Regions from separate parts of the Isoptericola jiangsuensis genome, predicted to be linked through region 1. Evidence: riboswitches for the same ligand, from Rfam matches in the RefSeq annotation. Region 1 holds a riboswitch; each other region holds the start of a gene.

What was found. A riboswitch is a leader RNA that binds a small molecule or an ion and turns the genes downstream of it on or off. The one in region 1 is predicted to bind S-adenosylmethionine.
Region 2: another riboswitch for S-adenosylmethionine. It lies ahead of ATJ88_RS14840 (hypothetical protein); the one in region 1 lies ahead of ATJ88_RS00090 (methylenetetrahydrofolate reductase).
Region 3: another riboswitch for S-adenosylmethionine. It lies ahead of ATJ88_RS02255 (aminotransferase class V-fold PLP-dependent enzyme); the one in region 1 lies ahead of ATJ88_RS00090 (methylenetetrahydrofolate reductase).
Region 4: another riboswitch for S-adenosylmethionine. It lies ahead of ATJ88_RS17595 (hypothetical protein); the one in region 1 lies ahead of ATJ88_RS00090 (methylenetetrahydrofolate reductase).

What each region holds. Positions count from the first base shown of each region.
Region 1 is NZ_PDJJ01000001.1:17,767-24,763, reverse strand. Features, by position in the region: gene metE (5-methyltetrahydropteroyltriglutamate--homocysteine S-methyltransferase) at 1-1,858, opposite strand, end outside; gene ATJ88_RS00090 (methylenetetrahydrofolate reductase) at 1,951-2,931, opposite strand; SAM riboswitch class I at 2,937-3,044, opposite strand; gene ATJ88_RS00085 (helix-turn-helix transcriptional regulator) at 3,179-5,791, shown strand; gene ATJ88_RS18190 (hypothetical protein) at 5,896-6,997, opposite strand, start outside.
Region 2 is NZ_PDJJ01000001.1:3,296,450-3,303,446, forward strand. Features, by position in the region: gene ATJ88_RS14820 (hypothetical protein) at 1-739, opposite strand, end outside; gene ATJ88_RS14825 (diguanylate cyclase domain-containing protein) at 785-1,918, opposite strand; gene ATJ88_RS14830 (sulfite exporter TauE/SafE family protein) at 2,116-2,979, opposite strand; gene ATJ88_RS14835 (MBL fold metallo-hydrolase) at 2,976-4,424, opposite strand; gene ATJ88_RS14840 (hypothetical protein) at 4,692-5,411, opposite strand; SAM riboswitch class IV at 5,421-5,536, opposite strand; gene ATJ88_RS14845 (hypothetical protein) at 5,594-5,785, opposite strand; tRNA gene ATJ88_RS14850 (tRNA-Ala) at 5,932-6,004, opposite strand; gene ATJ88_RS14855 (hypothetical protein) at 6,121-6,997, opposite strand, start outside.
Region 3 is NZ_PDJJ01000001.1:484,605-491,601, forward strand. Features, by position in the region: gene ATJ88_RS02245 (O-succinylhomoserine sulfhydrylase) at 1-181, opposite strand, end outside; gene ATJ88_RS02250 (rhodanese-like domain-containing protein) at 178-624, opposite strand; SAM riboswitch class IV at 891-1,006, shown strand; gene ATJ88_RS02255 (aminotransferase class V-fold PLP-dependent enzyme) at 1,037-2,464, shown strand; gene ATJ88_RS18260 (redoxin family protein) at 2,490-2,972, opposite strand; gene ATJ88_RS02265 (MarR family winged helix-turn-helix transcriptional regulator) at 3,049-3,507, shown strand; gene ATJ88_RS02270 (amidase) at 3,514-4,968, opposite strand; gene ATJ88_RS02275 (GNAT family N-acetyltransferase) at 5,276-5,854, shown strand; gene ATJ88_RS02280 (MaoC family dehydratase) at 6,069-6,997, opposite strand, start outside.
Region 4 is NZ_PDJJ01000001.1:3,949,828-3,956,824, forward strand. Features, by position in the region: gene ATJ88_RS17575 (vWA domain-containing protein) at 1-177, opposite strand, end outside; gene ATJ88_RS17580 (hypothetical protein) at 207-587, opposite strand; gene ATJ88_RS17585 (DUF6308 family protein) at 712-1,425, shown strand; gene ATJ88_RS17590 (nuclease-related domain-containing DEAD/DEAH box helicase) at 1,438-3,114, opposite strand; gene ATJ88_RS17595 (hypothetical protein) at 3,177-3,791, opposite strand; SAM riboswitch class IV at 3,852-3,969, opposite strand; gene ATJ88_RS17600 (helix-hairpin-helix domain-containing protein) at 4,076-4,564, opposite strand; gene ATJ88_RS17605 (M20 family metallopeptidase) at 4,601-5,956, opposite strand; gene ATJ88_RS17610 (class I SAM-dependent methyltransferase) at 6,261-6,997, shown strand, end outside.

The DNA of each region.
Region 1 (6,997 bases):
GGTCGTCGCGCACGAACGACCACGCGAGGATCGTCACGGGGCCCGTGAGCATGCCCTTGACCGGCTTGTCGGTCAGGGACGCGGTGTACGCCGACCACTCGACGGTGATGGGGGCGGGGCGCTGCACGTCGCCCCACAGGATCGGCGGGCGCACGCAGCGGGAGCCGTAGGACTGCACCCAGCCGTTCGCGGTGACCGCGAACCCGTCGAGGTGCTCCGCGAAGTACTGGACCATGTCGTTGCGCTCGGGCTCGCCGTGCACGAGGACGTCGAGGCCGAGGTCCTCCTGGAGCCGCACGACCCGGGCGACCTCCGCGCGCATCGCCGTCGTGTAGTCGGCGTCGGACAGCTCGCCCTTCGTCCACAGGGCGCGGGCGCGGCGGATCTCCGGGGTCTGCGGGAACGACCCGATGGTGGTCGTGGGCAGCGGCGGGAGGTCCAGGCGCTCGGCCTGCGCGGCGGCGCGGTCGGCGTACGACCCGCGCGCGAAGTCCGCGTCGGTGAGCGCGGCGGCACGCTCGCGCACGGCCGGCACGACGACGCCCGCCGCGGCGGTCCGCGACGCCACGGCGGCGGCGGAGGCGGCGAGCTCGGCGGCGACGGCGTCCCGCCCCTCGGCGAGGCCGCGGGCGAGCGTCGCGACCTCGACGACCTTCTGGTCGGCGAAGGCGAGCCAGTCGCGCAGGCGCGGGTCGAGCACCGTGCCGGGCGTCCCGGGGCCGCCGAACACCTCGTCCTCCACGTCGTGGGGCACGTGCAGCAGCGACGTCGACGTGCCGACGGCGAGGCCGCCCGCGCCGAGGCCCGCGAGGGCGTCCACGACGTCAAGCTTGGCGGCGAGGTCCGCCCGCCACACGTTGTGGCCGTCGACGACGCCCGCGACGAGCGTCTTGCCGGCCAGACCGGGGACGGCGCCGGTGGGCACGGCACCCTTGACGAGGTCCACGGCGATCGCGTCGACGTCCGTGCCGGCCAGCAGCGCGAGCCCGTCGCCGGCGTCCGAGCGCAGGCCGCCGAACGGCGCCGCGACGAGGACCGCCGGGCGGTCGGTGCCGACCGCGAGGTCGGTCGCGAGGGCGCCGTACGCGGTGGTCACGGCCGCCGACAGCTCGGCGAAGGTCGCGTCGACGGAGTCGGTGACCAGCGCCGGCTCGTCGAGCTGGACCCACGGCGCACCGGCGGCGGCGAGCGCGCGCAGCAGGTCGGCGTACGCGGCGACGACGTCGTCGAGGCGGTCGAGGGGCCGGAAGCCCTCGGGTGCGTCGTCGGCGGCCTTCGACAGCGCGAGGAACGTCACCGGCCCGACGACGACCGGGCGGGTCACGACGCCCGCCTCCTTCGCCTCGACGAACGCCGCGACGAACCGGTCGTCGACGAACGAGATCGGGGTGTCCGGGCCGATCTCCGGCACGAGGTAGTGGTAGTTCGTGTCGAACCACTTGGTCATCTCGAGCGCGGCGCCCGACACGCCTCGGTCACCGGCGCCGCGCGCCACGGTGGAGTACCCCGCGACGTCGAGCCGGCCGGACTCGTCGAGGAGGCCGGTGAAACGGGCGGGGACGGCGCCGAGCGTCGCGACGACGTCGAGGACCTGGTCGTAGAACGAGAACGACCCGGGCACGGAGCCGTCGGTCGCGTCGAGGCCGAGCTCGACGAGACGGCGGACCGTGGCGAGACGCAGGTCGGCGGCGGCGGACTCCAGCTCGGCGGCGGTGGTGCGGCCGGCCCAGAACGCCTCCACGGCGCGCTTGAGCTCGCGGCGGCGCCCGATGCGGGGGTAGCCGAGGACGGTGCCGCCGGGGAAGGCCGGGCCCGTGGTCGGGGTGACGGGGGTGGTCGGGTGGTCGGTGCTGGACATGAGCTCTCCTCAGTGATGGGTGACGTCGCCGAGGTACGCCGCGGCACCCGTCGTCGTGGAGGACGACGGGGGAGCCGCGGGCGGTCAGCGGGTCAGACTGCGGGGATGCTCGGTACCCACGGCCTTCTGGCCAGGTCGACGCCGTCGGACGGCGTACCGCCGAGGTGAACACCCTCGAGCAGGTCCAGAGCGGGACGGTACTGGTTGAACGTGTACACGTGCAGGCCGGGGGCGCCGGCGTCGAGCACGCGCTGGGCGAGCTCGCTGCCGTACGCCGTGCCGTAGGCGTGCTGCGCCTCCGGGTCCGGCAGGGCGTCGAGCGCGTCCAGCAGGTGCTGGGGCGCGCGGACGCCGGTGAGCTCCTCGACGCGACGGAGCCGGCGTGGGTCCGTCGTGGGCAGCAGCCCGGCGAGGATCGGGATCGTCACGCCGGCCGCGCGGGCCTCCGTGACGAAGTCGGTGTACGAGGCGGCCTCGTAGAACAGCTGGGTGATGGCGAACGACGCCCCGGCCTGCTGCTTCTCCAGGAGGCGCTGCACCTCCTGGGCGCGGGTCGTGCCGGCCTGGACGTTCCCGTCGACGAACGTCGCGACGGCGATCGTCAGCGGGCGGGCGGCGCCGCGCAGCGCGGTGGACGGGTCGGACGCGCAGCGGCGCGCCTCGACCTCGCGGAGCAGGGCGATGAGCTCGACGGACGAGTGCACGCCGTCCGCGGGCGGGCGCCAGTCCGGCTGGTCCTTCGGGGGATCGCCGCGCAGCGCGAGGACGGTGCGCACGCCGGCCTCGAGGAACGAGTCGATGACGTCGGACACGTCCTCGCGGGACGCGCCGACGCAGGTCAGGTGCGCCACCGGCAGCACGGAGGTGCCGGCGAGCAGGGTGGAGACGACCTCGCGCGCGGTGTCGCGGTCACCGCCGCCGGCGCCGTACGTGACCGACACGAAGTCGGGACGGGCGTCGACGAGGCGGCGCGCCGTCTCCCAGAACCGGGGCGCGGCGTCGGGCCGCCGCGGCGGCATGAGCTCGAAGCTCACCGTCGGGCGGTGCGGGTGCGGTTGTGCCTCTGCGACCATGCGTCACTCCATCGGGCCTGGTGTTGAGCACCTTCGTCCTCGGGAGGCTTCCGTCGGAGAACGGGTTGCTGCGGCGTCGTCGAGCCAGGACTCTCGGCCGCTCTGGATGGCTTGCCGACGACTCTAGAGCCCGTTCGACCCTCGGACAACACCGGCCACATCGTGAGACATCTCCGTCTGTTCTCGTCGCCCCACCACGACGACCGCTCACCAGGCACGTCGCGTCCGTCCTTCCTAGCATGACCCCATGGCGCTGCCCCGGCTGCACGAGCGCGTGACCGCCGACCTCCTCGACGGCGTGCGCTCCGGCACGAGCGCCGTCGTCACCGGCCTGCCCGGCGCCGGCCGCACCGCCGTCCTGCAACGCCTCGGCGAGCTCCTCGGCGACGACGGCCACCGCGTCCTCGCCGTCCGCGGCGCCCGCGCGCTGCGCGACCACTCGCTGGAGGCCCTCGCCGTCAGCGACCTCGGCGCCGACCGACCCACCCGCGGCGCCTCCCTCCTGGCGACCTACGTCACCGCCGTCGAACGGCTGGCCCAGGGCGGACGCCTCGTCCTGCTCGTCGACGACGTCGACGACCTCGACGAGGAGTCCGTCGGCGCGCTCGTCGCCGCCTGGGGCCGGGTCCCGTTCCCCCTCGTCGCCACGTCCCGCCCCACCCTGCTGGCCGCCGACGGGCGCGGCCTCGTCGCGTCCGTCACCCCCGTCGACCGCGTCGAGCTGCCGCCCCTGTCGTACGAGGACTCCGCCCGCCTCGCCGAGAGCGTCCTCGGCGGACCGCTCGCCGCGGAGACCGCCGGCCGCATCCACGCCAAGTCCGGGGGACTGCCCGGGTTCGTCGACGCCGTCGTCCGGACCGCCCGCCGCGCCGGGCACCTCGTCCGCGTCGACGGCGTCTGGCGGGCCCGCGGCGAGCTCTGGGCGCCCGCGCTGTCGGCGACCGTGGAACGCCTCACCGTCAGCCTCGACGCCGACGCGCTCCACGCCGTCCAGGTGCTCGCCCTCGCCGGTCCCGTCACCACCACCGTCGCCCGCCGCCTCGTCCCGTGGCCGGTCCTGGAAGCCCTCGACGGCCACGGCCTGCTCCGGACGCTGCGCCAGGCCGAGCACGACTACGTGACCCTCTACCCGCCGCTCGTCGCCGAGCAGTTCCAGAACGCCGGCCGCAGCACGCTCCGGCTGCGCGTCACCCAGGAGATCAGCCTCGCGCTCTCCGGCGAGGAACCCGAGGGCCTCAGCGGCCCCGTCGTCGAGCCGCGGCAGGTCCGAGCCGCCCTCGAGGTGTCCACCAGCGACGGCGGCCGCGAGGCCGCAGGCGTCCGCGCCCGCCTCATCGCCGAGCACGTCCTGCGGCAGCGCACCGTCCGCCGGGCCGAGTGGGAGCACCGCCCCACCGCCGACACCGCCGTGCCCTACCTCGAGACCCTGCTCGTCCAGGGCGCCAAGGGCGCCGCCGAGGTCGTCGCCGCCACCGAGGAGTCCGGCGACCCCGTCACCGTCGCCGTGCTGCGCGCCATGGAGGCCGTGCGGTGCGTCGTCGAGGACGACGACGGCGCCGCCGCCCACCACGCCCTCACCGCACCCCTGCCGACCACCCTCGCCCAGGAACCCGGCCTCGCCGGCCTCCTCGCGGCGCTCGACGACCGCCTCACCCTCGTCGTCGAAGGTGCCGGCGAGCGTCCCGCCCGCGCCCACCCGGACGCCCCCCGGCCCGCCGACGCCGAACCCAGCAGCGTCACCGCGCTCCGCGACGAGGTCGAGGGCGTGGTCCACGCCGAACGGCTCGTGGCCCAGGGGCACGCCGCCGACGCCCTCGCCGTCCTGGCCGCCACCCCCGCCACCGGGGCGTGGGACCGGCCCCGTCACGCCGCGCTCGGCCTCGCCAAGGTCCTCGCCGGACGCCCCCGGGAGGCGCTCGCGGAGGCCGACCGTCGCCTCGACGAGGCCCTGGACGACCTCGACCTCGACGGCGTGTGGCTGCACGGGTACACCCGCTCCCTCGCCCTCGCGACCCTCGGCCGGTTCTCCGAGCTGCGCGACCACGTCGGCGCCGTCATGTCCGTCGGCGTCATCCCCCTGCGCCAGTTCCACCACGCCGTCGGCAACCTCGCCCTCGGGGCGTACGCCGCCCTCCAGCAGGGCGCCGTCGACAGCGCCCTGCTGCTCGCCCGCCAGGCGCAGGACGTCACCACCGTGCCCGGCCCCTGGCCGCTCATGTCCGTCGGCTGGATCGAGCCCGTCGTCGCGGCGCGCGCCGCCGGGGACCCCGCGGCGGAGGCCGAGGCCTACTGGGCGGAGGCCGACCTGCTGGCCGCACGCGGCTACGCCGCCGCCGCCGGGGTGGCGGGGATCCTCGCCCTCGGCGCCGCCCCCGACGACGGGCGCGCCGACCGGCTCGCGCGCTGCCTCCCCGCCGGTCAGGGCGACGGGATCGACGACATGATCGCGCTCGCGCGGGCGGGCGGCGCGACCGGTCCGGAACCCGCGCTCGCGCTCTACCGCGACGCCCGCACCCGCGGCGCCGTGCTCGTCGCCGGGCGGGCGCTCGCCCTCGCCGTCCGCATCCTCCGGTCCGCCGGCGACGTCGCCCCGGCCGACCGGCTCGTCGACGAGGCGACCGACGTGCTGCCCGCCGAGATGATCGCCTCGCTCGTCCCGGCCGTGGACCTCGCCCGGCTCACCGTGCGCGAGCTCGAGGTGGTCCGGCTCGTCGAGGCAGGACTGTCCAACCAGCAGGCCGCGCACCGCCTCGGCATCACCGTGTCCACGGTCGAGAACCACCTCAACCGCGTCTACCGCAAGCTCGCCGTCGACGGCCGCCCCGCCCTCGTCGCGCTGCTGCGCGACCGCTCCGCCTGACCGGACCGGCCGCGGCCCGACCGGTCCGGACGCACGACGGCCCGCCGTCCGGTCGTGCCGGACGGCGGGCCGTGCGTGACGCAGCGTGAGCGTGCGTGCGACGGTCAGTGCGAGAGCCGGCGGCGGACCAGCAGCACCGCGCCGCCCGCCAGCACCAGACCGGCAGCCACGGCACCCGTGGTCAGCGCCGCGGACCCCGTCCAGGGCAGCCGGTCCACGACCGCACCCTGCGTCGCGGCGTCCCGCGTCGTGACCGTGGTCGTGACGGTGCTCGTCGCCGGGCCGCCCGTCGTGGGGTCGTCCGTGTCGACGACGGTCGTCGAGTCCGCGGGCTCCGTCGGGTCCGGGGTGGGCACGACGGTGCCGGTCGGCTCGGGCGTCGGGGTCACCGGGTCGGTGGGCTCCGGGGTGGGGGTGACCGGGTCGGTGGGCTCCGGGGTGGGGGTGACCGGGTCGGTGGGCTCCGGGGTGGGGGTGACCGGGTCGGTGGGCTCGGGCGTGGGCTCGGTCGGGTCCGGGGTGGGGGTGACCGGCTCGCTGGGGTCCGGCGTCGGCTCGGTCGGGGTGGGTTCCGGCGTGGGCTCGCTGGGCTCGGGCGTGGGCTCGGTCGGGGTGGGTTCCGGCGTGGGCTCGCTGGGCTCGGGCGTGGGCTCGGTCGGGGTGGGTTCCGGCGTGGGCTCGCTGGGCTCGGGCGTGGGCTCGGTCGGGGTGGGCTCGGTCGGGTCCGGGGTGGGGGTGACCGGGTCGGTGGGCTCGGGCGTGGGCTCGCTGGGCTCGGGCGTCGGCTCGGTCGGGGTGGGCTCCGGCGTCGGCTCGACGGGCGTCGTGCAGACGGGGTCCTGACCGCCCTCGCCGAAGTGCTCGTTGAACGTCGACACCTGCACCCACGTGATGCAGAAGTCGTCGGCGGAGATCAGGTACGACCAGGGCAGGAAGTCGCGCCCGATGAACTGACCCGACGGCTGGTTGTTCCGCGACTCGAAGTGCACGTGCGCGTTCTTCTTCACACCGTCGACGGTGTACTTGACGTTGACGTGCCCGTTGTCGGGGAACGTCGACCCGGCGGGGAGCGTCAGGCCTGCCGGGGAGACGTCGTAGGGGACCGGCGCGTCGGACCCGCCCGCGACGGCGATGCCGACGGGCAGCAGGACGAGGGCGGTGGCCGCGCCGGCGGCGAGGACGGTGCGGGTGGTCGAGGGACGGGCG
Region 2 (6,997 bases), 3.3 Mb from region 1:
GCGGCACAGGGACGTCGACGGCGCCGGCGGCCCGCAGCGTCGCGATGGCGGCCTCCTGCCCGGGCTGCGGGTCGGTGAGGGCGAGCACCTCGTCGAGGGCCGCGGAGGACGGCGTCGGGCCGTGCGTGGGCACGGCGGACGCGGCGGCGACGTCGGCACGGAGGCGAGCCGCGTCGTCGGCGGGGAGCTCGGTGGGCGGCTTCTCGTCGGGCATCAGCGGCTCGACGGCCTCGAGGTGCACCACCGAGGCGCCCGCGAGGTCCGCGGCCGTCTCGGCCGGCTCCGCGCCGCCGGTCGGGGCCGGCGAGGCGGGGTCGGCGGAGGCCGGGTCGAGGGGGGTCGGGTCGTCGGGCGTGACGACGACGGCGACCTGCACGCCGAGGCGCTCCAGCTCGGCGGCGGCCCCCTGCGGGGACACGGTCTCGCCGACCAAGAGGGCCGGCGCGGCCAGGGACTCCGCGGCGGCGGCCTGCATCGCGCGGACCGCGTCGTCGTCGCCCGTGGGCGCCGCGAGGACGGCGACGGGCGAACGGTCGAAGACCTGCTGGCTGGCGGCGAGCGCGAGCTCGGCGGGGTCGTCGACGGACAGCAGCAGGGTGTGCCCCGTGGGCTGCCGGACGACGGTGCTGACCGCCGGGTCACCGGTCGGTGCTGGTGGTTCCTGCGGACCGCACCCGCCCAGGGTCAGGGCGAGGAGGGGCAGGACGGGCAGGACGAATCGGACGTTCCGTGCAGGCACACGACCCATCCTTGCGCATCGATGGCCGTCGGGTCGATGCCCTGGTCAGCGGTGGCGCCGTGACGGCAGGCTCGGTGCGCCGCCCGGGGGTGCGGCGACCCGCACGGAGTCGCTGAAGGAGCGGTCGGACCCGCGCACGGGCACGTCGGCTGGACTGTCGGCGGGGCCGGCGGCCGGGCGCGACGACGTCTCGGCCGGCCCGCTCCCCCGCCGGGTGTCGACCGGTTCGCGGACCGCCAGGGCGTCCCCGGCGGACAGCAGCGCCTCCGCCTCGCGCACGAGTCGTTCCGGGTCGGCCGAACCTTCCGGCGACCAGACGACCGAGGAGCGCAGCGCGGGCCACACCAACGCGTCGAGGTGCACGGGCGGTTCCGTGACCTGTGCCAGCACGTGCCGGCGCAGCTGGTCGGCGGACGCCGCGGCGTGCACGTCGTCCATGGGCGGCAGGATGGCGAGCACGGCGAACCGGTCGCCGTCGACGCGTCCGGCCTCGCACCCGCGCGGCAGGTCGCGCCCGAGCCGCGCGCCGAGCTCCGCCAGGACGGCGTCACCCGTGGCGAGCCCGTGCCGCGCGTTGAGGTCCGCCATCCGGTGGACGTCCAGCAGGACCAGCACGACGCGGGTGCCGCCGCCGCGCACCAGCTCGCAGCGCCGGCCCAGGGAGTGCCAGGTCGCCGCGCGCGTCGGCAGGCGGGTCTGCGGGTCCTGCGTCGACCGTTCCGCGAGCGCCGCCACGAGGGACCGCATGAGGTCGGCCGTCCCGGCGCCCGCCCAGGTGGGTCCCGCGACGAGCACGTCGTCGTAGCGGTGCTCCTCGGCGCGCTCCATGGCCCGGGTCGCGACGGCGGACACGGCGTCGTCGGGGCGCACCACGAGGGGTTCCCAGTGGGTGACGGTGGCGACGGGGCGCCGTTCCAGGACGGCACGGCCGTAGCCGAGCCGGCCCGTGAGGGCGGCGGCGAGGCCGGACCGCATGACCATCCCGACGCGGTCCGACGCGTCGTCGGTGACGACGACGCACGACACCTCGGGGTTGCGGAACATCACCTCGAGCTGACCGACGGGCATCGAGGACCCGACGACGGTGAGGGGCTGGGCGAGGTCGGACACGACCCCGGCGAGGCGGGCGCCGCCGCGCAGCTGCCGGTGCCGGGCCACCTGGCTGATCTCGTCATGCACGGGCCCAGGATGGCGTCGCGGGCACGCGACATGTCGGATGAAAGGGACATCCGTGACAGTGTTCGGCCACTGTTCACCCCGGTTCACCGTCCGTCCACCCGGACGACGGCGGGACGTGCCGACGGACGGGCCCCGCGGACGCGACGACGCCCCGGGCCGGACCGTCGGCGCCGGTCCGGTCCGGGGCGTCGGGGGTCTCAGGCGCGGGCGCGCACCCGCAGGGGGCAGCGGGTCCCGGCGACGTGGCACCCGACCGCGGCGACCGCCCCGGCGACCGCGACGACGGCGACGGCGACGGCTGCGGGCCCGGGCAGCTCCTGGACGAGCACGAGCACGCCCATGACGAGCACGAAGTACCCGAACCCGCGCCGCAGCGCCGCCTCCGGCACGTGCGCCGTGAGGCGGGCACCGACGAGCGACCCGACGACGGCGGCCGCCGTCACGCCGAGCACGAGGCCCCAGTCGAGCGTCACCGACGTGAGGTAGCCCGCCAGGCCGGCGAACGACTTCATGGCGATGACCAGGAGCGACGTCCCCACGGCGACCGACATCGGCAGTCCGCCGAGCAGCGCCAGGGCGGGCACCACGAGGAACCCTCCCCCGGCGCCGACGAGGCCGGTGACGAGGCCGACGACGAGACCGTCGATGACGATGCGCAGGACGGGCAGCTCACGGTCCTGCGGGGTCGCGGCCGCGCCGCGGCGCCCGCGGATCATCGCCCCCGCCGTCGCGACCATCATGATCGCGAAGGCGATCATGAGGAGCGTCCCGGGGACGTGCCCGCCGACGAGCCCGCCCGCGAACGCCCCGGCCATGCCCGCCGCCCCGAAGATCAGCCCGGTGCGCCACCGGACGTTGCCCCGCCGGGCGTGGGCGAGCATGCTCGACGCCGACGTCACGCCGACCACGAGCAGCGAGGCCGCGATGGCCTCCTTGGGCGGCATGCCCGCCACGTAGGTGAGCAGCGGGACGGTGAGGATCGATCCCCCGCCGCCCAGCAGGCCGAGGGAGACGCCCACGACCACGCCGAGCAGCAGGACGACGACCGTCGTGAGCGTCATGCGCCCGCCCGGGCGACGGCCGGCTCACCGGCCTGGTGGAAGACGCCGTCGGCGTCCTGCTCCTGGCGCCAGGCGGACCAGCCGGCGTAGCTGCCGTCGAGCTCGACGACGTCGTACCCGGCCCGCCGCAGGGCGCTGGCGGCCACGGAGTTGCGCACGCCGGACTGGCAGTAGGTGACGATCGTGCCGTCGTCGGGCAGACGGTCCGTGTGCCACAGGACGCGGCCCGCGCTGAGCTGCTCCGAGCCGGGGAGGTGCCCGACGGCGTGCTCGGTCTTGTTGCGGACGTCCAGCAGGAGCGCCGCGTCGAGCCCGTCGAGCTCCGCCGGCGCGACCGTGGCCGGCGTCGTGGTCGGCAGCCCCTCGAGGTCCGGGGTGAAGCCGGCGACGTGGTCGATGCCGACGCGCACGAGGTGGGCGCGGAACTCCTCGGCGACGTCCGCGTCGGGGGCGAGCAGCACCAGCGGGCGGTCCTCGGTCTCCGGGTCGTAGGCCCACGCGCCGAAGCTCGCCGCCTTGGCCGGGCCGGGCACGTTGAGGCTGCGCTCGACGGTCCCGGCGTGCACGGCGTGCTGGTCGCGGGTGTCGACGAAGATCACCTCGTCGGCGGCGAGGCGCCGCGCGACCTCGGCGTTGTCGAGGGCGCCGAGCGGCTCGAGCGGGCCGAGCAGGCGCGGGCCGTCCTTGTTCTCCTTCTTCATGCGGGCGAAGTAGGCGTGGGCGTCGGGCTGGCCGTCGAGGAGCTCGTCGATGAAGCCCTGCTCGTCGTCCTCGCGCAGGTAGGGGGCCCACCAGGCGTTGAGCCGCTCGTAGCCCACCGTCGTGGCGGGCAGGGCGCCGAGGGCCTTGCCGCAGGCGCTGCCGGCACCGTGGGCCGGGTAGACCTGCACGTGGTCGCCGAGCGCGAGGAACTCGTCGCGCAGCGAGGCGAAGAGCTGGCGGGCACCCTCGAAGCGGGTGTCGACGCCGCCGGCGGCCTCGTCGAGGAGGTCGGGCCGGCCGAGGTCGCCCGCGAAGACGAAGTCGCCCGAGAGCAGGTAGCCGGGCGCGTCGGAGAAGGCACCGTCGGTCACGCGGAACGACAGGTGCTCGGGCGTGTGGCCCGGGGTGTGCCGCGCCTCGACGGTGATGTTGCCGATGCGGATCGCGTCGCCGTGGTGCAGCCGCTCGGCCTCGAAGCCGTACTGCCAGTCGACGCCGCCCTCGCCGGAGACGTAGGTCTCGGCGCCGGTGACGGCGGCGAGCTCGCGCGTGCCGGAGAGGTAGTCGGCGTGGATGTGGGTCTCGGTGACGGCCACGATCCGCATCCCGTGGCGCCGGGCGAGGTCGAGGTACTCGGCGACGTCGCGACGGGCGTCGACGACCACCGCCTCGCCCTTCGCCTGGCAGCCGATGAAGTAGCTCGCCTGTGCGAGGTCCTCGTCGTAGATGCGTTCGAGCAGCATGCGTCCTCCTTGATCGGGGTGTCCGTTCCCCCACCAGTATGGGGTATACCCCCGGGGGTATTCAATCGAGGGGCGTCACCGCTGGTCGGAGCGCCGAGGTGCCCCTCACCTGCCCGTGCCGTCCGGGACCGTGGCGGGGTGCACGGCTGACGCCGAGTCACCCACCGGGCCCCGCCGCGATCGACACCCGGTCGTCGACCCGTCATCGCGCCGGGCGCGGGGGCCCGCCCGGGACCTGGGCCACGTGCTACCCGCCCGGGCGGACGGTCAGCGGACGGGCCGCTCGGCCGCGACGACCTGCCGCACCGCGTCCAGGACGGCCCGGGGCGCGGCGACGGCCTCGCGCGCGACCCGCTCCAGGTCGCGACGGGCGCGGCGGCGCCGGGCGTCCCGCTCGGCGAGACGCAGAGTGCGGGCCAGCGGCACGACGTCGGCGAGGACGTCGGCCCGTGCGGCGTACCCGGCCGGGTCGAGGGCGGCGGTCCAGCGGGCGAACCGGGTGACGCGCGCCTCGGGCTCCGCAACGAGCAGGTCGTGACGGCGCAGGTCGTCGACGCGGACGAGCTCGCGGGGTGGCAGGCCGGGCCGGCGCTCGACGAGCCGGGTCAGGTCGAGCGCACGGGCCTGCACGAACACGCGCTCCAGCAGCGAGCGCCGGTACGCGTGCGCACGCCGGATCGGCTCCCAGTCGGGGTCGGCGAGGTCGTGCAGGCCGCCGAACCGGCCCTTGCCGTCGGGGAACCGGCCGGCGGCGGTGCCGTCGGGCAGCCCGGCACGCTCCGCCACCGCCACGTCGACGGCGCGGCACGCGTCGCACAGGGTCTGGGACTGCCGGTAGATGCCGAGCGGCCAGGTCCCCACCAGGCACGCGGTGCACAGGACCGCACCGGTGGTGGTGTCGATCCCGCGTCGACGCAGCTCCGCGGTGCGCGGGCCCGGGCGGGTGGCCTCGACGAGACCGCCGAGGTCGAGGGTGTGATGGTTCATCGAACTCTCCCTTCGCGCTTCCCGTCACGGTCGTGACGGGCCGGTCTTCCTCCTGGGGCACCGTGCGCGGGGGGCGCGGTTGCCGGACCAGCACGCGGAGGGCGTGTCGCTGGTCGCTCGTGACCTGGGGAGAAATCTAGCGCACGGGGCCGACAGCGGCTCGTGCGGGCAGGCGCCCGGGCTCAGGCGGCGTCGGCGTCGTCCTCGCGCTCCCGGGCCGGACGTCCCACGGCGGGGGCCTGTGCGGTCGGGTCCCGGTGCGCGAGCCCGTCGGCCTCGTCGAGGCGCGAGTAGTGCGGGTCGGGGTCCGTCCCGACGATCTTGCCGATGACGGTCCCGCGCAGTCGGCGGAGAGCTTCAGTGAACCTGAACATCGTGGAAGATGATGCCAGGGGCATCCGTTCCTGGCACGTCGAAACGCTTCGGTCGTCAGGATCCGGCACTCCGGGCGCACGGCGCCCGCCACCCGTCCGACCACAGCGAAAGGGCCGCCGACCTGAGTCAGCGGCCCTTTCCGGGGTGGAGCTAGGGGGATTCGAACCCCCGACCTTCTCATTGCGAACGAGACGCGCTACCAACTGCGCCATAGCCCCGTGGAGCGGTTGCAAGATTAGCACCCTCGCCGGGCCTGGGACCAAATCGGCTCCGGGGCGCCGGGCGTGACGTGCGTCGCACCGGCCCCGAGGGGCCGGCGCGACGACCGGCGAGGTCAGCCCGCGGCGCGGCGGCGGGCGAGGATCTGCTCGAGCGGAAGCCCGAGCGTCTCGGTGCGCGGCCGCGGCTCGTCCCCGGCCAGGGGCTCGGCCGGGGTCTCGGGCGCCACGGACGCACGCTGCTCCCCGGCGGCAGGCCGGGGTGCGGGCGCCGACGACGTCGCGAGCTCCGGCGGGAGCGGGACGGTGGGTCGCGGCGCGAGCGGCTTGGTCACGTAGGTGGGCAGCGGCACGGGCACGGGGTCCCAGGGCTCGCCGCCGACGGGCCGGGTGACGCCGACGGTGCCGAGCGGGATCGGGGCCGGCTCGGGCTCCGACTCGGGGGCCACCGGCTCGTCGGTGGCGACGGCCGGCGTGGTCCGCGCGCGGGGCGCGCCGGTGGGCACCGTGGCCGCGGGCTGCACGCGCGGGATCATCTGTGTGCTGGTGTCCGAGGGGTGCACGGCCAGCCCGGTGATGCGCGCCCGGTTGCGGGGCGCGTACGGCCCGCCGTGGGCGAGGGTCCGCTCCTGCGTGGCGCGCTGCCGCTGGGCCCGTCGGTCGGCGCGCCACCGGGCGTCGGACCGCCGGGCGGCGACGACGGCGACCCGGCCGAGCACGAGGACGACGGCGAGCAGCACCGACGGCACGGTCGCGACGGGCCAGGGCACGTACCCGAGGCCGACGACGGTCCACGCCGCGGCGGTGAGCAGCGCGAGGAGCACGGTCAGGGTGAGGCGGCGGCGGGCCCGGGCGGCACGACGCTCCAGCACCTGGAGGCGGGCCGTGCGGTCACCGGACCGGGGGTGCGGCCCCCCGGAGCCGGCGGTCACCCGCGGTGTCGCGCCGGTGGGGGGCGTGCCCGACGTGCGTCTCGCCGTCATGCCGCGCCTC
Region 3 (6,997 bases), 470 kb from region 1:
CGTACACGTAGCCCTGCGTGAGGAACAGGCCCTCGGAGGTCTCGTTGAAGTCGGAGCGGCGGTGCCCGCCGCGGACGGCGAGCGTCGCGGGTCGCGCGCTCCCGGGCAGGGGGCCGCGGCCGGACCCGCCCAGCAGCTCGGGGTTCGCGCCCGGCCCGGTGGGGATCTCGACGCGGCTCATCGGGCGTACTCCGCACACGGCAGGCCGGCGACCTTCCAGCCCTCGCGGTCACGGATGCCGTTCAGGCCCGGCGCGCCCTCGAAGCCCTCCAGGACGTTGTACGACGGTGCGATCCCGGCGGACGTCGCGAGGCGGGCGGCGCCGATGGAGCGCTGCCCGGAGCGGCACAGGAACACCACGGGGCCGTCGCCGGTGACGCCGGCGGCCTGGAGCTCGGTGAGGAACCCGGGGTTGGGGCGGCCGTCGGAGGTCACCCACTGGGTGAAGACGACCTGCTTGTCGAGCCCGGCGACGTCCGGCACGCCGACGAGGCGCCACTCGCCCTCGGTGCGGACGTCGACGAGCACGGCGTCGGGGGTGGTGGCGAGCAGGTCCCACGCCTGCTGCGGGGTGATGTCTCCGGCGTAGCCCTCGGCGGGGCGTGCCTGCACGGTCGCGGTCATCGCGCACTCCTCCATCGGTCGTGGCGGTAGCACCCAGCTCGTCCCGGACGCCGACGACGGCGCTGCCCGGTCCCGCGGGGTTGCTGCGGCGTCGTCGTGCCACGTCACTCGGCCGCTCGGGATGGTCAGGGCGATCGTACGACAGGAGGTCCGCTCTGCGGGACGGGCATCTCGCAGAGTGGTCGTTCGGGCGTTCATCGCCCGCATCGTGAGATGCCCGTCCCGACACTTGACGACGTCCGGACGGCACCCCAGCATGGATGCCAGGTCATGAGCGCCAGCGCGAAGCCCCGGCTCGCTGGCCGGCAACCCTCCCCTCGCGGCGGGGTGCCCCGGGTGACGACCAGGCACGACGCCGACCGGCGTCGGGCAAGCGCGGGGAGGCCCCCTCCCCGGACCAGGAGGGACAGTCATGACCACGCTCACCGAGGCCCCCACGTGTCCGCAGGTCGACACCGTCGCCGACCTCGCCCCCGTCCTGCCCGTCGCCGGGCAGGACACCCTCGCCCCCCTCGTCGACGGCCGCCGCGTCCCGTACGCGAACCTCGACGTCGCCGCCTCCGCCCCGGCCCTGCAGTCCGTCGCCGACCGCGTCGCCGCGACGCTCCCGCTGTACGCCTCCGTGCACCGCGGCGCCGGGTACCTCTCGCAGGTCTCCACCGCCCTGTACGAGCAGGCCCGCCGCACCATCGGCGAGTTCGTCGGCGCACGCGAGGACGACGTCACCGTCGTCGTGCGCAACACCACCGACGCCCTCAACCTGCTGGCCGGCTGCGTCCCCGCGACCGCCGACGGCGCGCCCGGCCGCGTGCTCGTCCTCGACGTCGAGCACCACGCGAACTTCCTGCCCTGGCAGCGGGAGGCCGACACGACCGTCGTCACCGGCAAGGACACCGCCGCCGCGACGGTCCAGGCGCTGCGCGACGAGCTCGCCGACGGTGCTGCCGCGGGTCGCGGCTACGCCCTGCTCGCCGTCACCGGCGCGTCGAACGTGACCGGGGAGGCCCCCGACGTCGCCGCGCTGGTGGCCGCCGCCCACGACCACGGCGCCCGGCTCCTGCTCGACGGCGCCCAGCTCGTGCCGCACCGCCGCTTCTCCCTGGCGGACACCGGCGTCGACTACGTCGCGTTCTCCGGCCACAAGACCTACGCCCCGTTCGGCGGCGGCGCCCTCGTCGGCCGCCGCGACTGGCTCGACACCGGCACCCCGTACCTCGCCGGCGGCGGCGCCGTCCGGCGGGTCCGCACCGACTCCACCGAGTGGCACGACGCCCCGGCCCGGCACGAGGCCGGGTCGCCCAACGTCCTCGGCGCCGTGTCGCTGGCCGCCGCCTGCCAGGCGCTCGCCGAGGTCGACCCCGCCGAGCTGCGCGAGCACGAGGACACCCTGCGCCGCCGCCTCGTCGCCGGCCTGTCCGCGATCGACGGCGTGGACGTCGTCCACCTGTGGCCCGACGCCGCCGACACCGTGGGCGTCGTGACGTTCACCGTGGCGGGCTGCGACGCGGGCCTCGTCGCCGCCTACCTGTCCGCCGAGCACGGCATCGGCGTGCGCGACGGCCGGTTCTGCGCCCACCCGCTGCTCGCCCGCCTCGGCCTCGACGGCGGCGCCGTGCGTGCGTCCGTCGGCGTCGGCACCGCCGGCGAGGAGGTCGAGCGGCTGGTCGCGGCCGTCGCCGCCCTCGTCGCGGACGGGCCGCGCGCGCGGTACGACGTCGTCGACGGGCTGTGGGTCGTGGTCGACGACCCGCGCCCCGTCCCCGAGGGCTCCGGGCTGGAGGGCCTGCTCGCCACCGCCGCCCTGGGCGCGGAGGACGCCGTCGGCTGCCTGCCCGACTGACCCGCCGGCCCGTCGTGGCGTGCGCTCAGGCCGTGTCGCGCAACGCGGCGAGCGCGCCGCGGACCTCGGCGGCGTCGAAGCTCGCGGGCGGGAGCGCGGCCGTGCGGGCCGCGAGCACCGTCCCGGCGCCGTCGAGCACGAACGTGCCGCTGTGCTGGAGCAGGGCGACCTTGTCGAGCCCGGCCGCGCCGTGACCGTCGCCCGTGGCCCAGACCTCGGCGACGGGGGAGCGGCGTGCGGCCCGCTGGGCGGCGGTGGCCGCCTCGGCGGCGTCGCCCGGCGCGAGCAGGAGGAACGCGGCGCCGCCCAGCTCCCCGGCGTCGTGCATCCGCTGCACGTGCGCGGCGTGCGCGAGGCAGACGGGACAGGTGGCGGACCGCATGAGGTGGACGACGGCGGGGCGGCCGTCGAGCACGTCGGACAGGGTGCGGTGCGCGCCGTCGGGGGCGACGAGCTCGAGCGCCGGGAAGGTGCTGCCGGGCGCGGGAGTCTGCGGGTCGGTGATCATGGCACGTCCTCGAGGTCGTAGGCTGGGACCATGATCGTCAACCGCATTGCGTATTCTGTCAAGGGGGTTGCGTAGTTTGACCGAGGACGCCATCGCCCGCTTCGCCGCCCAGTCCCGTGACGACCTCGGCTTCCTGCTGCTCGCCGCCGCCGACGCCGTCGTCGCCGCGACGCTCGCCGAGGTCGCCGCGCAGGGGCACCCCGACGTCCGCCGCGTCCACGTGCCCGTCTTCGCGCACGTCGACGCCACCGGCACCACCATCAGCACCCTCGCCGAACGCGCCGGCGTCTCCCGGCAGGCCATGACCGGCGTCGTGCGCGAGCTCGAACGCCTCGGCTACGCCGCCACCGCGCCCGACCCCGCCGACCGCCGCGCCCTGCGCGTCACCCTCACCCCGCTCGGCGCCGGCTACTGCGACGCCGCCACCGCCGTCAGCCGCCGCCTCACCGACCGGTGGGCCGACCGCCTCGGCGCCGACGCCGTCGACCTTCTGCGCACCCAGCTCCGCGGCCTCGCCGCCGGGACACCCGACTGACCGACGTCACCAGGTCGGGGGCCGCCGCTCCGGCCAGCGCAGCACGTCCTCCAGCTGCGCGGCCAGCGCCAGCAGCGTCGCCTCGCCGCCCGGACGGCCGACGAGCTGGACGCCCATCGGCAGCCCGTCCGCCGTCCAGTGCGTGGGCACCGTGACCGCGGGCAGGCCGGCCACGTTCAACCACGACGTGAACGGCGTGTACTGGCACTGCTGCACGAAGTTGCGGTCCGGGTCCTCCGCGTCGAACCAGCCCACCGGTCGCGGCGTCATCGCCAGCGCGGGCGTCACCACGGCGTCCAGGTCGCCGAACCCCGCGATGAGCCGCCGCTCGAACATCACCAGGGTGCGCAGCGCCGTCACCAGCTCCCGGGCGGGCACCTCCCGGCCGCGCCGCACCAGCCACGCCGTCAACGGCTCCATCCGGTCCAGCGTCGCGTCGTCGTCGACCGGGACCGCGGACGCCCCCGCCATCCACAGGGTGCGGAACGCGTCGCCGTACTCCGGCGCCGGGTCCCACCGGTGGTCCTCCACCCCGTGCCCCAGCCTCGTCAGCGCCCGCACGCCCGCGTCCAGCGCGGCCCGCGCCTCCGGCTCGACGGTGATGTCGTAGTAGTCCTCCCACGCGGACCACGTCGTCACACCCAGCCGGAACCGGCCGCCGTCGTCGTCCCGGCCCGCGACCTCGCCCCGCTGCGCCGCCGCCAGGTACGCCCCCGCGTGCGCGACCGGCGCGCGCAGCGTGAACGGGTGCGCCGCGCCGCCGTCCGGCCGCCGCCGGATCATCCCCTCCAGCAGCAGCGCCGTGTCCGCCGTGGTGCGCGCCAACGGACCGTTGACCACGAGCCCGCCCGCCGACTCGATGCCCGACCCCGACGGCAGCAGCCCTCGCGACGGCTTCAGCCCCACCACCCCGCACGCCGCCGCCGGGATGCGGACCGACCCGCCGCCGTCCGACCCCGGCGCGAACGGCAGCAGCCCCGCCGCCACCGCCACCGCGGCCCCGCCGCTCGACCCGCCGGCCCCCCGCGACGTGTCCCACGGGTTGCGCGCCACGGGTCCCGCCAGCGGCTCCGTGTACGCCGGGAACCCGAGCTCCGGCGCCGTCGTGCGCCCCAGGCTGACCAGCCCCGCCGCGTCCAGGTCCAGCACGACGTCGTCCGACACCTCCGGCACGAACCCCGCCAGCGCCCGCGACCCGAACCCCGTCGGCACGCCGGCCCGGCTCCACAGGTCCTTGTCCCCGCTCGGCAGCCCCCACAGCGGGCCCGCAGGTCGCCCCGCGCCGAGCCGACCGGCGCGCTCGCGGGCGCTGTCCGCCGTGACCAGGCAGAACGCCCCCAGCTCGGCGTTGCGCGCCGCGATGCGCGCGAGGAAGTGGTCCGCGACCTCCGACGGCGTCAGCTCGCCCGCCCGCAGGCGGTCCCGGAGCTCGACGGCGGTCTGCTCGTGCAGGGCGTCCATCCTCCGACCCTAGCCCCGCCGTGCTCACCGCCGTCCGCCCGCGACCCAGCGCACGTCCCCGCGAGTCAGCGCAGGACTCGGCGAGTCAGCGCAGATCCCCGCGACTCAGCGCAGATCCGCGCGACTCAGCGTCGGTGGGTGCGAGTCAGCGCGGGATCCGCCGACTCAGCGCAGGACTCGGCGACTCAGCGGTGCCGGGTCCGGGGTGTGCGGCGTGCGGACGGGACGCCCGCTGAGCCCGGGAAGCACGGTGGCCACCGGACGAGACCCGATGCCGCCGTCGCCGGCGAGCAGGGAAGATGGGTGCGTGCGCCACGACCTGCGACTCACCGCCCACGGGATCCGGCTCGAACCGCTCGAGCATCGGCACGCCGCCGATCTGCTCTCGATGATCGACGACGACCTCTGGTTCGGGATGGTGTCCCCGCCGCCGCGCACGGTCGCAGACGTCGAGGCGGTGGTCGACGCCGCGCAGGCCGCCGACGGTGCGTACGCGTTCGCCGTCGTCGGGCCGGACGGCGAGCTGCGGGGCTCGACCCGGTTCTACGAGCACGTTCCCGCGCAGTGTCGCGTCGAGATCGGCTACACGTTCTACGGCCGTGCCTGGTGGGGCGGCCCCACCAACCCGGCGGCGAAGCTCGCCCTGCTCACGCACGCGTTCGACGTCTGGCAGGTGCACCGCGTCGCCCTGCGGGCCGACGCGCGCAACGTCCGGTCCCGTGCCGCCATCGAGAAGCTCGGTGCCCGTGCCGAGGGCGTGCTGCGCAAGCACCGGGTGGCCGCGGACGGCTCGGTGGGGGACACGGCCTACTACGGCATCGTCGACGACGAGTGGCCCGTCGTCCGCGCGGGGCTCGAGGCCCGTCTCGCCCGCCAGGAGCGCTGAGTCGCGCATTCCTGCGCTGACTCGCCCGATCCTGCGCTGACTCGGCGGATCCTGCGCTGACTCGGCGGATCCTGCGCTGAGTCGGCGGATCCTGCGCTGAGTCGCCGGATCCTGCGCTGAGTCGGCGGATCCTGCGCTGACTCGCGGAAGTCCGCGCTGGGTCGCGGGCGGTCCGGCGCCGGTCCGACGAGCGTGGACCGGCGCCGGGCAGCCGCTACAGCGGGGTGACCTCGCCCTGGAAGTGGCGGCGTCCGCGGCGGGCGTTCCAGCCGACGTAGCCGAACCCGTCGGGGGTGTCGCAGAGCTCGGGCGTCACCGCGACGTCGACCGTGCCCGGCAGCAGCACGGGCTGGGCGAACTCGACGGTCCACCGGTAGGCGTCGCCGCGGGCGTGCCCGACGTCGGCGAGCGCGCGGGACGCGGTGTACATGCCGTGCGCGATGGCGCGGGGGAACCCGAACGCCTTGGCGGACAGCGACGACAGGTGGATGGGGTTGCGGTCGCCGGACACGGCGGCGTAGGCGCGGCCGGTGCCGGGGCCGAGCGCCCACCGGCCGGTCGGCAGCGGCGGGACCCAGGCGTCCGTCGGCGACGTCGTGGCTCCGGTCGCCAGGTCGTGCTCCGGGGGGACGACGTCACGACCGGCGGTACGACCTCGCGGCGCCGGGTCGACGGGGACGGCCGGGAGCACGACGTCCGGCTCGGGGGCGGTGAACCCCTTCGCGAGGTACGTGGACACGCCACGCCACCGGGGCAGGCCGGAGTCGTCGCCGTCCGGCCAGATCTCCGCGACGAGGTCGACCTGGACGCCGCGGCGGTGGGGCCGCAGGTTCTCCGCCCACGCGCGCACCTCGAGGACGTCGCCGACGCGCACCGGCCCGCGCATCTCGACGTGGTTGGCGAGGTGCACCATGCCGAGCAGCGGCAGCGGGAAGTCGCCGCGCACCATGACGGCGGTGGCCAGGGGGAACGCGAGGACGTGCAGGTACCCGGCGGGCAGGACGTCGCTGACGGGCTCGTGCAGCAGCCGCTGGTAGTCCCGCAGGTGGCCGCGCAGCTCCGACGTGGTGACGCCGGAGACGCGCAGCGCCACGGTGGGGAGCACGAGCGGTCGGTCGGGGTCCTGCGACCCCGACCCGAGGC
Region 4 (6,997 bases), 3.9 Mb from region 1:
GTAGACCTCGTCGTAGCGGTCGTCGAACTGGGCGAGGGTGACGCGGCAGCGGCCGGTGGTGTCGCGCTGCTCGGTGAGGAACGCGTCGAACCCTTCCTGGGTGGCGGCCTTGATGGACTGCATGGAGCCGGAGCGGTCGAGGAGCATGACGAGGTGGGTGAGGGTGGCGTCGGCCATGGTGGCGTCCTTTCGTGGCGGCGTGCGGGTCAGTGGCGGCGGCGGAACCGAAGGGGTTCGACGGCGGGGGGTTCGGTGGGCGGCGGGGTGCCGCGTTCGCGGTCGTAGCGGGCGCGGGTGACGCCGTCGGCGGTGACGCGGCCGGTGTCGGTGGCGTAGGCGCCGAGGGTGGCGGTGCGGCCGAGGCGGGGCGGGACGGTGTTGGGGGCGATGCCGGCGTGCTCGGCGACGGCGCGCAGGGAGGCGCCGTCGAGGACGGCTTCGGCCATGGCTTCGTCGAGGGCGGTGTCGAGGAGGGCGCGGGCTCGGGCGAGGGGTTCGACGGCGTGCCCGGGCGCGGCGGTCGCGGCCTCGTCGAGCGCGGCGCGGGCGGCGTCGAGGCGGGGGCGGTCCTGGGAGGGCGTCGTCATGACGACCACACTACGCGCAGTAACTGCACACGCGCATCTGTTGAGCAGACTTTCACCCCGCGCTGCCCGAGGTTCACCCGGTTCGTCCACCGCCCGGCGGATAACGGTTTCATAGAGTCCCGTCATGCACTCCGGTGACGACGCCGACCCCGCTCCGCAGCCCTTCCGCGCACGACCCGGCCGCACCCCGAGGCCCCTCCCCCGACGCCCCCTCGCCCCCGTGCCGGCCATCCTCGGCCGCTCTCGCCGCGACGAGGCGGTCCGCCACCTCCGGTGCTACTTCGACACCGTGACCGACGGCTCCGGATGGACCGGGAGCCGCTTCGAACGGTTCCGCGGCGGCGGTGACGCCGTCGACGTGGCCGACACGTTCACCGCCGACGACCTCGTCGCCGTCACCCTCCTGTCCGTGCAGGTGCCGCCGCGCAGCGCGCTCTGGCTGCTGGAGGACCGCGCGGCCGAGTTCGCGGAGCTCCTCGCCGCGGTCCCCCGCGACCTCGACCTCGTCGACGTCGACCCCGTCGACATCCACCCGGACTGGCCGGCCTGGCGCCTGTGGACGGCCCTGACCCGGCTCCACGGCGTCGGCTGGGTCACCGCCGGCAAGCTCCTGGCTCGCAAGCGGCCACGCCTCGCCCCCGTCTACGACTCCGTCGTGCGGGGCGCGGTCGCCCCCACCGGCTCCTTCTGGGCGTGGCTCGCCGCCGCGCTCCGCGCCGACGACCGGGCGCTGCACCGCCACCTGCTCTCGCTGCGCGACGAGGCCGCCATCGGACCGGACGTCTCCGCGCTGCGGGTGTTCGACGTCGTCGTGTGGATGGAGCACCGCTACGGGTGACGGCGGGCCCCGTCAGCCCGCGCCCACGGCCGTCCACACCTCCGCCTTGGCGAGCCGCCGGCGCACGCCCTCCCCGCCGACCTCCTCGATCCACGACCGGTCCCCCACGACGACCAGCAGCGTCCGCGCCCGCGACAGCCCCGTGTACAGCATCTCGCGCACCCGGGCGGCGTCCCGCACCCCGTTGACGGCGAGGACGACGACCTGCCGCTCCAGGCCCTTGAAGCCGAGGACGTGCCCGTAGAACACGTCGGTCCCGGCGAAGAAGTCGTCCCAGTACGCGTCGTGCCCGGACGTCCCGACGACGTTCACCTGCTCCGGGTGACGCCGCCCCGTCGCGAGGAGCGCCACCTGGCCGGGCTCCCACCCTTCGTCGAGGAGCGCCTCGACGGCGTCGTCGGCCGCCTCCACGGCCCGCTCGGCGGGCACGTCCACGATCCGCACGGGCGCGCCGTCGAGGCCCCGCGGCTTGACGACGTCGGGCGACAGCGCCCCGAAGACCTGGGCGATCTGCTTCGTGGAGCGCAGGTTCTCGTCGAGGGTCACCGGCACGAGGTCGATGGGCGCCTGCCCGTCGCGCGGGAAGACGCGCTGCGCGTCGTCGAGGAACACGTGCAGCCCGCCGTGCTCGGGGTCGCGCAGGCAGCGCAGCAGGGACGGCCACCACAGGTCGCCGAAGTCCTGCGCCTCGTCGACGACGACGGTGTCGAACAGGTCGGCGTGGTCGCGTTCCCCGGCGAGCCGGCCGAGCTCGAGGGGCAGGTCCCGCTCCCAGTAGTCGGGGTCGTCGTCCCGACCGCCGGTGGCGCCCCAGGCGCGCGGCAGGTCGTGGAACAGCCCGACCCAGGCCGGTCGCTCCCGGGCGGGCCAGGTCGCGGTGATGCGCTCGAAGTACCGCCCCAGGCCGCGCGAGCAGCACAGCAGCGCCACCCGCTCCCCGGCCCGGGTGCGACGTCGGGCCTGCTCCAGCGCGAGGTACGTCTTGCCGGACCCGGCACCGCCCACGACCCGCAGCCTCGGCGCCTTGCCCAGCAGGTCGAGGACGCGGGACTGGTCGCGGGTCATCTGCTCGAGCCGGGTCTCGTGCTCGAACGCGCGGGCCAGGTGCTCGGACTGGCCGGGGAGACCACCGACCAGCGACCCGGCGAGCTCGTCCGCCCCGGCGTCGTCGAGGCAGTGATGACCCTGCCCGTGCCGCTCGATCGCACGCTTGACCCGGGCGGCCACCTCACCGGGCGTCTCCAGGTCGCCGCGGTCGACGAGCATGTCGCGCGGCAGGTCGAGGGTCGACCACGTGGACGGCACGTACCGGTGCGGGAACGCGACCAGGTGCGCGGTGCGGGCCGTCGCCGCCAGGTCCCCGCGCTCGCGCAGGAGCGCCTGGAGGGCGTGGCGCGCGCCCTGCACCTGCACGACCGGGTCGATGCGGTGCCGCGCGTCCCCGCTGCCCTGGCACCAGGCGCCGTCGACGCGGTCGACGTACCCGCCCTTGACCTCGATCGCCGCGACCCCGACACCGGGCCACGCCACCAGCACGTCGATCTCGTACTCCTGGCAGCCCTCCTGCAGGTGGACACCGTGGAACACGGCCGCCCCGTCGGGCAGCGCGGCCACCAGGGCCTCCCACACCGCCCGCTCGGCCCCGCCGTCGTCGGGGAAGCGGGGGTCGGGAGGAAAGGTGCGCACCATGCCCATGTCGTACCGGATCCGCGTGCCCGCGTCACGCGTCCGCCGGGGAACGGCCGCCGCCGTCACCGGATTTCACCCGGGTCGCGGGCGAGGTCGCTCGACGGGTGCACGGCCCGCACCCACGCCAGGTGCCGACGCCGGTGCTCGGCCGCGTCCCACGGACGACGCCGCCAGTCGTCGAACCAGGCGAAGCGGACCGTCCGCTCGCGCACCACGGTGACGAACCCGTCCCGCGTGGGCACCGCGCCCCAGTAGGGCGCGTGGTCGTCGAGGACGAACACCGGCAGACCGGCCGCCACCGCGGCCGTCCACAGGTCCCCGAGGGCGAGCGTCGCGTGGGCGGTCGTGCGACGCGTCAGCCCCTCCCCCTGGACGGTCGTGACCAGCGGGTCGAGGCCGCGGGCGACGGCCACCTCCCGGTCGAGGCGCAGGCAGTCCTCGCAGACGTGCCGCTGCGCGTCCTTGAAACTGCGCAGGGGCACGGTGGTGCGCAGGCACACCTGGCACAGCCGCACGGACCGCACCTCCGCCCGGCAGACACGTCGGGACCGTGGCCGCTGCACCCCCGTGTGGACCGGACAGACGAGCTCGCCCAGCGAGCTGAGGGCGGTGCGGCACGGGTCGTCGGCGTCGACCTCGTGGACGGTGCCGTGCGGGGTGCGGAACGTGAAGGACATGCCGGGCTCCCGGTCCAGGGCCGTCCCGCACGACGCACCGCGGCGCACCGGGCGAGGTCGACCTCGCTCTTCCCTGCGCCGGGCGGCGCGGGGCCGGTCTTCCTCCTGGGGCACCGTGCGCGAGGGGCGCGGTTGCCGGACCGGCACGCGGAGGGCGTGTTGCCGGTCGCTCGTGACCTGGGCAGATGTCTACCCGACGGATGCCGGGCAGGGCAACTCGGCCACGTGGGCGCGCACCTGCGGTGTCCGTCACCGCCGCCGGGTCACCGCTGCGCGCCTGAGGTTCAGCCGATCGCCTCGCGCAGCAGGCGCACGGCCCGCGGTCCGACGCCGTGCAGCGCCAGCAGGTCGCCGTCGGATCGTGCCGCGACCGCCGCGAGCGTCGTGATCCCGGCGCCCACGAGCGCCCGGGTCGCCGGCCGCCCGATGTCAGCCGGCAGGTCGCCGACCGACCCCGGTGCGGCCGAGTCCGCCGCGACCACCGTCTCGACGAGCTCGGGCGGTGCGCACGCCAGCCAGGCGCGCCGCACCCAGTGGTCGAGCTGCTGCCCGTCGAGGTCGTCGAGGTCCACGGCCACGCCGCCGGGCGACTCCTCGGCGCCGTCGATCTCCCGGAGCAGCGTCTCGGCGTCCGCGGCGTCGAGCGCGAGCTGGACCCCGAGGCCCGGCACGTCCGAGACGAACACGACGTCGTGCACCCGGAAGGCGCCCTCGGACTCGACGACGTCGGGCAGCGCGAGGGCGGCCTGGCGGAGCTGCTTCTCGGCGGTCATGCGTCCACGCTCGCACGGACGCGGCCGGCGCGCCGGTCAGTCGAAGTAGGAGGGCACGTCGATCGCTCCGCCGGCGGCGGCGAACTCGTCGTGGACGGCGGCGCGGAGCCCGTCGTCGCACAGGTAGTCGAGCGCGGTGAGCGCGAGCCCGGCGGCGCCGTCGACGGCGGCGGCGACCGCGCGGGCGGACCCGGCGGCGGCGGCGAAGCCGGTGGTGTGCAGTGCGACGGCCGGGTCGGCGACCTGGATGAGCGGGTGGATGCCCGGCACACGGAAGCTGATGTTGCCGAAGTCGGTGGAGGCCGCCAGGGTCTCGGACACCACGCCGGCAGGCAGCACGTCGCGGCCGCGCCGCTGCTGCGCGGCCACCCAGCGGGCGGTGAGCGCGGCGTTGGTGCGCACCGGGAGCGACGGGTGAGCGCCGTCGTCCCAGCCGATCTGCACGTCGGTGCCGGTCATGAGCGCGGCCCCGCGGGCGACGTCGTCGAGGCGTCGCGACAGGTCCCGCAGCGTGTCCGGGTACTTCGAGCGGGCGTACAGCCGCACGCCGGCCCGCTCGGTGATGACGCTGGGGCGGGTGCCGCCGTCGGTGATGATGGCGTGCACCCGGTCGGACGGCGGCAGCTGCTGGCGCAGCAGCCCGACGCCGGTGTACGCGAGGTTCGCCGCGTCGAGCGCGTTGCGGCCCATGAAGGGCTGCGCGGAGGCGTGCGCGCTGCGACCGGTGAACGTCCACGTGAGCAGCCGGCGGCCGAGCCACACCTGGTCGGCGACGTCCGCGCCGTACGGGTGCACCATGATCGCGGCGTCGACGTCGTCGAACGCCCCGGCGCGGGCGAGGACCTCCTTGCCGGTGTGACCCTCCTCGGCGGGGGTGCCGAGCAGCACGACCCGGCCGGCGGGGGCGTCCGTGGCCTGCAGGACGTCCTGGAGCGCGAGGAACGCGCCGACGCCCGCCGCCGCGATGACGTTGTGGCCGCACGCGTGGCCGATCTCCGGCAGGGCGTCGTACTCGGCGCAGATCGCGATCGTCGGGCCGCCGCCCGGCCCGAGCGTCGCGCGGAACGCCGTCGCGACCCCACCGGTCCCCGTCTCGGCCGCGATGCCGTGCCGGGCGAGCAGGGCGACCAGCGTGCGCGCGCTGTCGTGCTCCTCGAACGCCGTCTCCGGGTGGGCGTGCAGCGTGCGGACGACGGCGGCGAGCTCCGGTTCCAGCGCGGACGCTGCGGCGTCGACCACCCCGGCGAGCACGGCGGGAGCCCCGCCGGGCGTCGCGTCGTCGGGCGACCGGGGGCCGGGCTCGACGACGGCGGCCCGGCGGCGCAGCTCGGCCTCGGCGGCGAGGTGGTCGAGATAGGCGGTGCTGGGCGGGCGGGCTCCATCCACAGGCATCACGCCATCGTAAGGAAGCTCACGGGGCGCGACCGATGCACCGGGGTGCAGCAGTGGACCCGTCCAGATCGTGCTCGACCGTCGTTCGGACGATCTCGGCATCGACGGTGACGTGGCCGTGGACGATCCGGGGGGGCCGGCGGCGGCCGAGCGCCCGGCGCTCGCGCGCTGCGGCGACCGGAGACCCGGCGACCGGAGGGCCGATCGGTGGAGGCGCGCACGTTTGCCGGTCCGGCAAGCCCGTTGTCACGATGGCGGACGGTGCGGGCACCATGGGAGGACTTCGTCCCTGTGGAGGCTGCTCGTGCCCGTGACCCTGCTCGACGACGTCCGCCCGGACGAGTCGGACCACACGTTCCTGCCGGGCATGTCCCGGGGGTGGCTGATGCCCTGGTACGACGTCGTGGCTCGCTTCCGGGGGCTCGGTCGCTTGTACCGCCGCACGGCAGAGGTGGCCGGGGTCAGGCCCGGTGAGCACGTGCTCGACGTGGGCTGCGGCACCGGGAACCTCACGCGTGAGATCGTGCGCACGGCCCCCGACGCGGTCGTGACGGGCCTGGACCCGGACGCCGACTCGCTGCGCCGCGCCGCGCGCAAGCTCCGGCGCCGCCCGGCGGAGGTGACGCTGGTGCGCGGGTTCGCCCACCGGCTGCCCGTGCCGGACGGGAGCCAGGACCACGTCGTGTCGTCCTTGGCGCTGCACCACGTGCCGCTGCCGGAGAAGGTGCTGCTCGCGGCGGAGATCGCCCGCGTGCTGCGGCCGGGAGGCACGGTGACGATCGCCGACTTCGCGGGCGACCACGGGTCGGTTCATCGCCACGGGCACGACGACGCCCCGCACGACGGGCCGCGCGACCACCCCTCGCACGACGAGGGCGCGCACCGGCACCGCCCGGGCCGACGCCAGCCGGGCCACGGCCCGGGCAGCCGCACCCACGACGCCGACAACGCCGACGGCGGGATCGAGCGGCTGCTGACCGGTGCGGGCCTGACGGGCTCCCGCGCCGTCGGGCGGATGCCGCTGCTCGGCGACGAGGTGGT